DNA from 3 places in the Streptomyces sp. NPDC006923 genome. Region 2 is predicted to be linked to each of the others. Evidence: riboswitches for the same ligand, from Rfam matches in the RefSeq annotation. Region 2 holds a riboswitch; each other region holds the start of a gene.
What was found. Region 2 has a riboswitch for cobalamin ahead of metE (5-methyltetrahydropteroyltriglutamate--homocysteine S-methyltransferase). Riboswitches for the same ligand answer to the same signal wherever they lie in the genome.

Region 1: another riboswitch for cobalamin. It lies ahead of ABZ707_RS14285 (ribonucleoside-diphosphate reductase subunit alpha); the one in region 2 lies ahead of metE (5-methyltetrahydropteroyltriglutamate--homocysteine S-methyltransferase).
Region 3: another riboswitch for cobalamin. It lies ahead of ABZ707_RS00260 (cobalamin biosynthesis protein); the one in region 2 lies ahead of metE (5-methyltetrahydropteroyltriglutamate--homocysteine S-methyltransferase).

The regions. Positions count from the first base shown of each region.
Region 1 covers NZ_JBEYIF010000006.1:200,180-203,444, reverse strand. The annotation lists gene mctP (monocarboxylate uptake permease MctP) at 1-870, shown strand, start outside; partial or broken gene ABZ707_RS14290 (Uma2 family endonuclease) at 1,015-1,128, opposite strand; cobalamin riboswitch at 1,229-1,371, shown strand; gene ABZ707_RS14285 (ribonucleoside-diphosphate reductase subunit alpha) at 1,516-3,265, shown strand, end outside.
Region 2 covers NZ_JBEYIF010000020.1:56,944-60,208, forward strand. The annotation lists gene ABZ707_RS29345 (NAD(P)-binding domain-containing protein) at 1-476, shown strand, start outside; partial or broken gene ABZ707_RS29350 (transposase family protein) at 618-956, shown strand; cobalamin riboswitch at 1,319-1,507, shown strand; gene metE (5-methyltetrahydropteroyltriglutamate--homocysteine S-methyltransferase) at 1,686-3,265, shown strand, end outside.
Region 3 covers NZ_JBEYIF010000001.1:47,307-50,571, forward strand. The annotation lists gene ABZ707_RS00250 (inorganic phosphate transporter) at 1-631, shown strand, start outside; gene ABZ707_RS00255 (hypothetical protein) at 746-970, shown strand; cobalamin riboswitch at 1,119-1,252, shown strand; gene ABZ707_RS00260 (cobalamin biosynthesis protein) at 1,288-2,292, shown strand; gene ABZ707_RS00265 (cobyric acid synthase) at 2,289-3,265, shown strand, end outside.

The sequences.
Region 1 (3,265 bases), on a different contig from region 2:
ACATACGCCACGCTCGCGCTCGGCTCGGCCCTCGCGCTCTTCATGTATCCGCACTCCATCACGGCCACGCTCTCCAGCCGCAGCCGTGAGGTGATCCGGCGCAACACCACGATCCTGCCGCTGTACTCACTGATGCTGGGCCTGCTGGCGCTGCTCGGTTTTATGGCGATCGCGGCCGGGATCAAGGTGGACAACGGCCAGCTCGCGATCCCCCAGCTCTTCGAGACGATGTTCCCGGACTGGTTCGCGGGCGTGGCCTTCGCGGCGATCGGTATCGGCGCGCTGGTGCCGGCCGCCATCATGTCGATCGCGGCGGCGAACCTCTTCACCCGCAATATCTACCGGGACTTCATCAAGCCGGACGCGACACCGGCGCAGGAGACCAAGGTGTCGAAGCTGGTCTCGCTGCTGGTGAAGGTCGGCGCGCTGGTCTTTGTGCTGAGCATGGACAAGACCGTCGCGATCAACTTCCAGCTCCTGGGCGGGATCTGGATACTCCAGACGATGCCCGCGCTGGTCGGCGGGCTGTTCACCCGGTGGTTCCACCGCTGGGCGCTGCTCGCCGGATGGGCGGTCGGCATGGTGTACGGCACGGCCGCGGCCTATGGCGTGGCCAGCCCCACCCAGGCGCACTTCGGGGGGTCCTCCAAGGAGATCCCCGGCCTCGGGGAGATCGGCTACATCGGCCTCACGGCGTTTGTGCTCAATGTGGTGATCACGGTGGTGCTGACCTTCGTCCTGAGGGCGTTCAAGGCGCCCGAGGGCATCGACGAGACCAGTCCCTCCGACTACACGGCCGACGCCGGGGACCCGGGCGTGCAGGTCGAGCTGCCGCCCGCCACGGCGGCCGACCCGGACCCGGTGCACTGACCGGCCCCGCTGACACAGCGCTGTCGGCGCTGTCCGACACGTGCCTGTCCGACGCGGCGCTGTCCGACACGTGTTTGTCCGACACATGGCGCCTTCGGGCCTGACGGGCCGCCGGAACACCTCCGGCGGCCCGTCCGCCGTTCGGCGCACCCATTCCTTGAGCTGCCCGGTCTCCAGCGTGATCCCCACCGGTCCGGGAAGCGTGACCTGCCTGCCGAACGGAACCGTACGAGCGCTCTCGTAACGCACCCCGTCCGGCTCGTCACCGGGACACCTCCTCGCGCCGACGACGACGGCGGAGCCGACCGACGCCCGACGGCAAGAGCACCGGGACACAAGATGTGGGGGGTGCGTTCCGAGCAAGGCCCCACATGTATGCTCGTGCTCGCTGTCGACACAGGGGAATCCGGTGCGAATCCGGAACTGTCCCGCAACGGTGTGCTGTGGTGTGCTTTGCCATACCCGCGAGTCCGGTCACCTGCCGACGGCGCGTCCGGTTCGACCGAACCGGACGCCGAGACGTCCGGGCCCCGAGGCTGGGCCGGTGGACGCCGCACGCCGTGCTGACCCGAGTCGGGTCGTACGGGGGTGCGCGCCTCCGCTTTCCCGCCGACCGGCCCAGAGCCGAGCGAGGGAGAGCATCACGTGACCATCGCGCCAGCCGATCCGGCTTCAGGCAGCTACGAGATCACCGCGCGGGCGGCCGACGGACCGGGGACCGCCCTGCTGCGGACCCTGACGGAGCTGACCGCCGATCTGCCCGACACCGACCCCGGCAGAGTCGCCGCCGCCGCGCTGCGGGGCCGCAACGCCCGCTCGGACGAGGCGGAGTTGCGCGGACTCGCCACCGAGGCCGCCGCGGGACTGATCTCCGAGGACCCGGCCTACTCCCGTCTCGCCGCCCGGCTGCTGGCCCGCGCCATCGCGGACGAGGCGGCGGGCCAGGGCGCCGTGTCGTTCTCCGCGTCCGTCGCCGTCGGCCACCGCGAGGGCCTGATCGCCGACCGGACCGCCGGTTTTGTGACACTCAACGCGGCTCGCCTCGACGGGCTGATCGACCCGGCCGCCGACGACCGCTTCGGCTACTTCGGACTGCGGACGCTCTACAGCCGCTATCTGCTCCGCCACCCGATCACCCGTCAGGTGATCGAGACACCGCAGCACTTCATGCTCCGGGTCGCCTCCGGCCTCGCCGAGGAGGCCGCGCCCGGTTCTGCGGCGGCCGCCCACGCGCTGGACGAGGTCGCCGCGCTCTACGGTCTGATGAGCCGGCTGGACTACCTGCCGTCGTCGCCGACGCTCTTCAACTCCGGCACCCGTCATCCGCAGATGTCCTCCTGCTATCTGCTGGACTCCCCGCTGGACGAGCTGGACTCGATCTACGAGCGGTACCACCAGGTCGCCCGGCTCTCGAAGCACGCCGGCGGCATCGGCATCCCGTACTCCCGGGTCCGCTCGCGCGGCTCGCTGATCCGTGGCACCAACGGGCACTCCAACGGCATCGTCCCGTTCCTGCGGACCCTCGACTCCTCGGTCGCCGCCGTCAATCAGGGCGGCCGGCGCAAGGGCGCGGCCTGTGTCTATCTGGAGACCTGGCACGCGGACCTGGAGGAGTTCCTGGAACTGCGGGACAACACCGGTGAGGAGGCCAGGCGTACGCACAATCTGAATCTCGCGCACTGGATCCCCGACGAGTTCATGCGCCGGGTCGAGGCGGACGGCGACTGGTCGCTGTTCTCGCCCGCCGATGTGCCCGAGCTGGTCGACCTCTGGGGCGACGACTTCGACGCGGCGTACCGGAAGGCCGAGGCGGAGGGCCTGGCCCGGAAGACGATTCCGGCCCGCGAGCTGTACGGCCGGATGATGCGCACCCTCGCCCAGACCGGCAACGGCTGGATGACCTTCAAGGACGCGTCGAACCGTACGGCCAACCAGACGGCCGAGCCCGGCAGCGTCGTGCACTCCTCCAACCTCTGCACGGAGATCCTGGAGGTCACGGACGACGGCGAGACGGCCGTCTGCAACCTCGGCTCGGTCAACCTCGGCGCGTTCGTGCTGGCCTCCGGCGATCTCGACTGGGCGCGGCTGGACGAGACCGTCCGTACGGCCGTGACCTTCCTCGACCGGGTCGTGGACATCAACTTCTACCCGACCGAGCAGGCGGGCCGCTCCAACGCCAAATGGCGCCCGGTGGGCCTCGGGGTGATGGGCCTCCAGGACGTCTTCTTCAAGAAGCGGCTGCCCTTCGACTCCGCCGAGGCCGCCGCGCTCTCCACCCGGATCGCCGAGCGGATCATGCTCGCCGCGTACGAGGCGTCCTGCGACCTCGCCGAACGGAACGGCCCGCTGCCCGCCTGGTCCCGGACGCGCGCCGCACGCGGAGTGCTGCACCCGG
Region 2 (3,265 bases):
CGGGAGAATGGGGCACCGCCCCGGCCGGGGACATCGTCATCGTGGCCCTGCTGTACGACGGTGTCGTGCCGGCCGTCGCCCAGTACGGAGACGCTCTCGCGGGCAAGGTCATCGTCGACATCAGCAACCCCTTCAATTCCACGTTCGACGGGCTGGCCCACCGCGAAGAGACCTCGATCGCGCGGGAAGTCGATAAGGCCGCCCCGGCCAGCGCCAACGTGGTGAAGGCGTTCAACACCGTCTTCCGCCATGTCCTGGAGAAGGGTCGGCCCGACGTCTTCCTCGCCGGCGACAATGCGCAGGCCAAGGCACGTGTGGAGGCGTTCGTCGAGAGCCTCGGGCTGCGCCCGCTGGACGTCGGCGGCCTGAAAATGGCGCACTGGCTGGAAGGAGCGGGCGTAGTCACGGTGGGCCTCGCCAACCACGGGGTGGGGAACGTGAACTTCGCCCTCAGCATCACCGAACTTCCCGCCTGAGCAAACGATTGACCGAGCCTTTTCGGAGCGGCTGCCGATCGGGGGACGGAGCCGGCGTGAGGGCGGGGTGCGCAACGCACAGGGCTCCCGTGCCGTTGAGGGAGGTGTCCGTAGCCTCGGCTCAGCAGCACAGGAGCCCTGTTGGTTCCCTACGCGGCCGCACTCGACCTCCCGCACACCCTGGCCGTGTGGGTCACGATGCTCATCGTCACCCGTGAGGGTGACAGGCGCTGCACACTCCCGCCGCAGCGGCGCGCACTCATCGCGCCGGTGTACCTGCACCCCACGGCACCCTCGCCCGGATCGCGGCCGGCTTCGGGAAATCCGTCGGCACCGCCCACGCCTACGACCACCGTCACGGGCCTGCTCGCCGACCGGGCCCCGGGCCTGCGGAAGACGCTGCGCGAGTACGGTCCCGAGTTCGTCCTTCTGGACGGCACCCTCGCCGAGTGCGACCGCGTCGGCGGCAGCCGCGCTGATTAACCCGTTCCAGTCGTTCGTGCGTCCAGATCACCCGAGCGGCACGTGAACGTATGGCGTCCACTCATACATGCGGTTGTCCCGGTGCAGGACAATCAACTCGGCCAGGACCGCCCGATTGAGCATGATCGCCACAGCCGGATCATGCCACCTGCCAGCAACGACGCCTCACCCGCTGTCACGCACCAACTCGTTGGTCCGCGGCTTAGTCCGCTGCTGGGTGGCAAGCCGTGCCGGCGGCGGTCCAGGGTCCGCCCGTTCACATCGGCCTGCCGGGCATGGACGTTGTCCGCGATTGCCTTCCGGATGCTGGACGGCTCGCTTCCCCGGGGAGCGGCACCCCGTAGGCTGGGAGGCGCAGCTGGTTCGCCCCGTCCGCCAGGCGGGATGCGTCGTAAGAGGGAACCCGGTGGGAATCCGGGACTGCCCCGCAGCGGTGAGCGGGAACGACCGCCGTCATAGCACTGGGTCCGACGTACAGGGTCTGGGAAGCGACGGCCAGTAGGTGTCTCGTACGACAGAGACGTGCCCGCGAGTCCGAAGACCTGCCACTGCCCGCGTGCGGACCACTCCGTGCGCGGACATTCCGGTGACCTCGTGGGCGGGTCGGCGTACCTGTCGGGCGGATGACCGCGCTGTGCGCGGGATCGTTTCCGTCCGGTTCGGCACCGCTCCGCGCTCGCGTCCGTCTCCGGGATCTCAGGGATTCATCTCGCGAAGGAGATCTCCGTGACAGCGAAGTCCGCAGCCGCGGCAGCACGGGCCACCGTGCACGGCTACCCCCGGCAGGGCCCGAACCGGGAACTGAAGAAGGCGATCGAGGGCTACTGGACGGGCCGCGTCACCGCGGACGCCCTCCGGGCCACCGCCGCCGAACTGCGCCGAAGCAACTGGCAGCAGCTCACCGAGGCCGGTATCGACGAAGTGCCCACCGGCGACTTCTCGTACTACGACCACGTCCTGGACACCACCGTCGCGCTCGGCGCGATCCCCGCCCGCCACCGGGCCGCCGTCGAGGCCGACGCCCTGGACGGCTACTTCGCCATGGCCCGCGGCACCCAGGACATCGCGCCGCTGGAAATGACCAAGTGGTTCGACACCAACTACCACTACCTCGTCCCGGAGCTCGGCCCGGACACCGTCTTCACGGCCGACCCGGCGAAGCAGGTCGCCGAGCTGAAGGAGGCCCTCGCCCTGGGCCTGACCGCGCGGCCGGTCCTGGTCGGCCCGGTGACCTACCTCCTGCTCGCCAAGCCCGCGCCCGGCGTCGCCGCCGGCTTCGACCCGCTCACTCTGCTCGAACGTCTGCTGCCCGTATACGCGGAGATTCTCGCCGGCCTCCGCGCGGCCGGCGCCGAGTGGGTGCAGCTCGACGAGCCCGCCCTCGTCCAGGACCGCACCCCGGCCGAACTGAACGCCGCCGCCCGCGCTTACCACGACCTCGGCGCCCTCACCGACCGGCCCAAGTTGCTGGTCGCCTCGTACTTCGACCGGCTCGGCGAGGCACTGCCGGTGCTGGCCAAGGCCCCGGTCGAGGGGCTGGCGCTGGACTTCACCGAGTCCGCGGCCGCCAACCTGGAGGCGCTCGCCGCCGTGGGCGGACTGCCCGGCAAGCGGCTGGTCGCCGGTGTGGTCAACGGCCGCAACATCTGGGTGAACGACCTGGGGAAGTCCCTGGCCACCCTGGGCACCCTGCTCGGGCTGGCCGGCCGCGTCGACGTCGCCGCCTCCTGCTCCCTCCTGCATGTGCCCCTCGACGCCGCGCCGGAGCGGGACATCGAGCCGCAGATCCTGCGCTGGCTCGCCTTCGCCCGGCAGAAGACCGCCGAAATCGTCACCCTCACCCAGGGCCTCACCCAGGGCACGGGCGCGATCACCGGCGAACTCGCCGCCAACCGGGCCGATCTGGCCTCCCGCGCGAACTCACCCATCACGCGCGACCCCGCCGTACGGACCCGCGCCTCCGCCGTCACCGACGCCGACGCCCGCCGCTCCCAGCCGTACGCCGAACGTGCGGCGGCGCAGCGCACCCACCTCGGTCTGCCCCCGCTGCCGACCACCACCATCGGCTCCTTCCCGCAGACCGGCGAACTGCGCACCGCCCGCGCCGACCTCCGCGCGCGCCGGATCGACACCGCCGGCTACGAGGAGCGCATCAAGGCGGAGATCCAGGAGGTCATCTCCTTCCAGGAGAAGACCGGCCTGGACGTCCTCGTGCACGGCGAGCCCGAACGCAACGACATGGTCCAGTACTTCGCCGAGCAGCTCACCGGCTACCTCGCCACGCAGCACGGCTGGGTGCAGTCCTA
Region 3 (3,265 bases), on a different contig from region 2:
CGCCCTGGTCACCGGTGGCGTCCTCGCCCCCGGGGCCAATCCGCCGCTGTGGGTCATCGTCTCCGCCGGCACCGCGATCGCGCTCGGCACGTATCTCGGTGGCTGGCGCATCATCCGCACCATGGGCACCGGCCTGACCGATCTCCGGCCACAGCAGGGCTTCGCCGCCCAGACCAGTGCGGCGACCGTCATCCTGGCCTCCTCCCACCTGGGCTTCTCGCTCTCCACGACCCAGTCCTGCTCGGGCGCCGTGATGGGCGCGGGCCTCGGCCGCAGGGGCGGCGTGGTCCGCTGGTCCACCGCCACCCGGATGTTCGTCGCCTGGGGCCTGACCCTGCCGTCCGCGGGACTGGTCGCCGCCGGAGCCGAGTTCCTGACCGGGCAGGGCGCCTGGGGCGTGACGGTGGTCGCCGTGCTGCTCGTCGCGGTCTCCGGGGCGATCTGGCTCGCCTCGCGGCGGCAGCCGGTCGACCACACGAATGTCACCGCCGCCGAGCCCGCGGACATCGTCACGGCCGCCCTGGCGACCGTCCCCCCGCCGCACACGACCGGTGTCGCGCCGGGCCTCTCGACCACCATCCCGTCCCCCGCGGTCGACGCCGGCGAGCCGGCGCGGACCGCCACGGTGTAGGGGGCGCGCGAATGGGCCGGGCGGTGTCGCCTTCCTCCGGCGCCCTGCCGGGCTTCCCCTCCCGGCCTGCTCATTCCTCCCCCACCCCTTCGGGCGACCTCTAAGGACAGCAACATGTACATCGACTGGATGGCGCTCGGCTCCGTGTTCGGGGTCAGCCTCGCGGCCACGATCGGACTCGTGGGCCTGTTCACCCTCGGCGTCGTGGGGCTCGCCAAGCGCCCGCCGGCGGCCTCCGGGGGTTCCGGCGGGGCGGCGGTGGCCCGTGCGGGCGCCTATGTCTGCTTCGCGCTCTGCGGGGCGGCCGTGGCCTACGGGATCCATCTGATCGTCGTCTGAGCGGCCGGGGGCTCCACCCCCACGCCCGCCGGTCCCCGCGCCCGGGTGCGCCGGGACCGGCTCCGTCGTGTCTCGGGGCGCGGGCGCGCCATGTGGGTCTCGGCACACTGTCCCGTCGCAGGTCAGCGATGAGTTGACGGGTGTTCGGGCAGCGTGGTGGACTGCCGGGGCCATTTACGGAGGCAGAAGAGGAAGCCGGTGCGAATCCGGCGCGGTCCCGCCACTGTCACTGGGAGCCCCGTCCCCCAGGAGCCAGGAACTCTCGCCGCCGCGACACGTCGAGCCGGGGCGCGGACCCTGAGTGAGGACACTTCTTCATGCCTGGCCGCGGTGCTGCCGCCGGACGGATCTTCGCGTACGGCGCGACCGCCGGCCTCCTGGGCGACCGGCTGTTCGGCGATCCGCGCCGCGGCCACCCGGTCGCCGCGTTCGGCCGGGCCGCCTCGGCCGTCGAGCGGGTCCTGTGGCGTGACCACCGCGGCTGGGGCGCGCTGCACACCGCGGTGTGCGTCGGCGGCGCCGCCGGTGCCGCGGCGCTCGCCGCCCGGGGCGTACGGGACCACCGCGCCGCCTCCGTGGCGCTGACCGCCGCCGCCACCTGGGCCGTCGTCGGCGGCACCTCGCTGGGACGGGAGGCGCGGGCCATCGGCGACGCGCTCGCCGCCGGGGACATCGGACTGGCCCGGGAGCGGCTGCCCCGGCTGTGCGGACGCGATCCGCAGGCACTGGACGGGCAGCAGATCGCGCGGGCCGTCGTGGAGTCCGTCGCCGAGAACACCTCGGACGCCGTGGTCGGCGCGCTGGTGTGGGGAGCGGTCGCGGGCGTGCCCGGTCTGGTGGGGTTCCGGGCGGTGAACACGCTGGACGCGATGGTGGGTCACAAGTCCGCCGTCCACCGCCGCTTCGGCTGGGCCTCGGCGCGCCTCGACGATGTCGTCGGCTGGCCCGGGGCCCGGCTGACCGCCGCGCTGGCCGTGCCGGCGGGCGGCGACCCGCGCGGGGCCGTGCGCGCGGCACGGCGCGACGCGGGGCGGCATCCGAGTCCCAACGCGGGCCCGGTGGAGGCGTCGTTCGCGGGGGCGCTGGGCGTACGTCTCGGCGGGACGCTCGCGTACGGCGGCCGGATCGAGCACCGGCCGGTGCTGAACGGCGAAGGGCGGCCCGTCGAGGTCGCGGACATCGAGCGGGCGGTGCGCCTGTCGCGCCGGGTGAGCACCCTGGCGCTGGCGGCCTGTGTCGCGGGCCGCCTCGGGTACGGCGCGATACGCCGGGCCGCCGCGTCCCGCGCGGGCGCGGCGGCTGCCGGAAAGGGACACGGATGAGCCGGAACAGGCTCGGTGGCGGGCTGCTGGTGGCCGGGACCACCTCGGACGCCGGGAAGAGCGTCGTCACGGCGGGGATCTGCCGGTGGCTGGCGCGCCGGGGGGTCAGGGTCGCGCCCTTCAAGGGGCAGAACATGTCGCTGAACTCGTTCGTGACCCGCGAAGGCGCGGAGATCGGCCGGGCGCAGGCGATGCAGGCGCAGGCGGCCCGGGTGGAGCCGACCGCCCTGATGAACCCCGTACTGCTGAAACCGGGCGGTGACCGCAGCAGCCAGGTGGTGCTGATGGGGCGTCCGGTCGGCGAGATGAGCGCCCGGGGGTTCTTCGGATCCGGCGGGCCGTCCGGCTCCGCCGCGTCGTCCGCCGGGGGCGGACGGGAAGCCCTGCTGGGCACGGTCCTTGAGTGCCTGGAAGAGCTGCGGCGCACCCATGACGCCGTGATCTGCGAGGGGGCGGGCAGTCCTGCCGAGATCAATCTGCGCCGTACCGACATCGTGAACATGGGCGTGGCGCGGGCCGCGCGGCTGCCGGTGGTCGTGGTCGGGGACATCGACCGCGGCGGGGTCTTCGCCTCGTTCTTCGGGACGACCGCGCTGCTGAGTCCGGAGGACCAGGCGCTGGTCGCCGGCTATCTCGTGAACAAGTTCCGCGGTGATGTGTCCCTGCTGGAACCGGGCCTGGAGATGCTGCGCGGCCTGACCGGGCGGGCCACGCTGGGTGTGCTGCCGTACCGGCACGGCCTGGGGATCGACGAGGAGGATGGGCTCCGGGTGTCCCTGCGGGGCGGCGCCCGCGAGTCCCGGGTGTCTCCCCCGTACGGCGAGGACGTGCTGCGGGTCGCGGTGCCCGCCGTACCCCTGATGTCCAACTTCACCGATGTGGACGCGCTCGCGGCGGAGCCGGGGGTCGTGGTGCGGTTCGTGGACCGGGCCGAGGAGCTGGCCGACGCCGATCTGGTGGTCCTGCCCGGCAC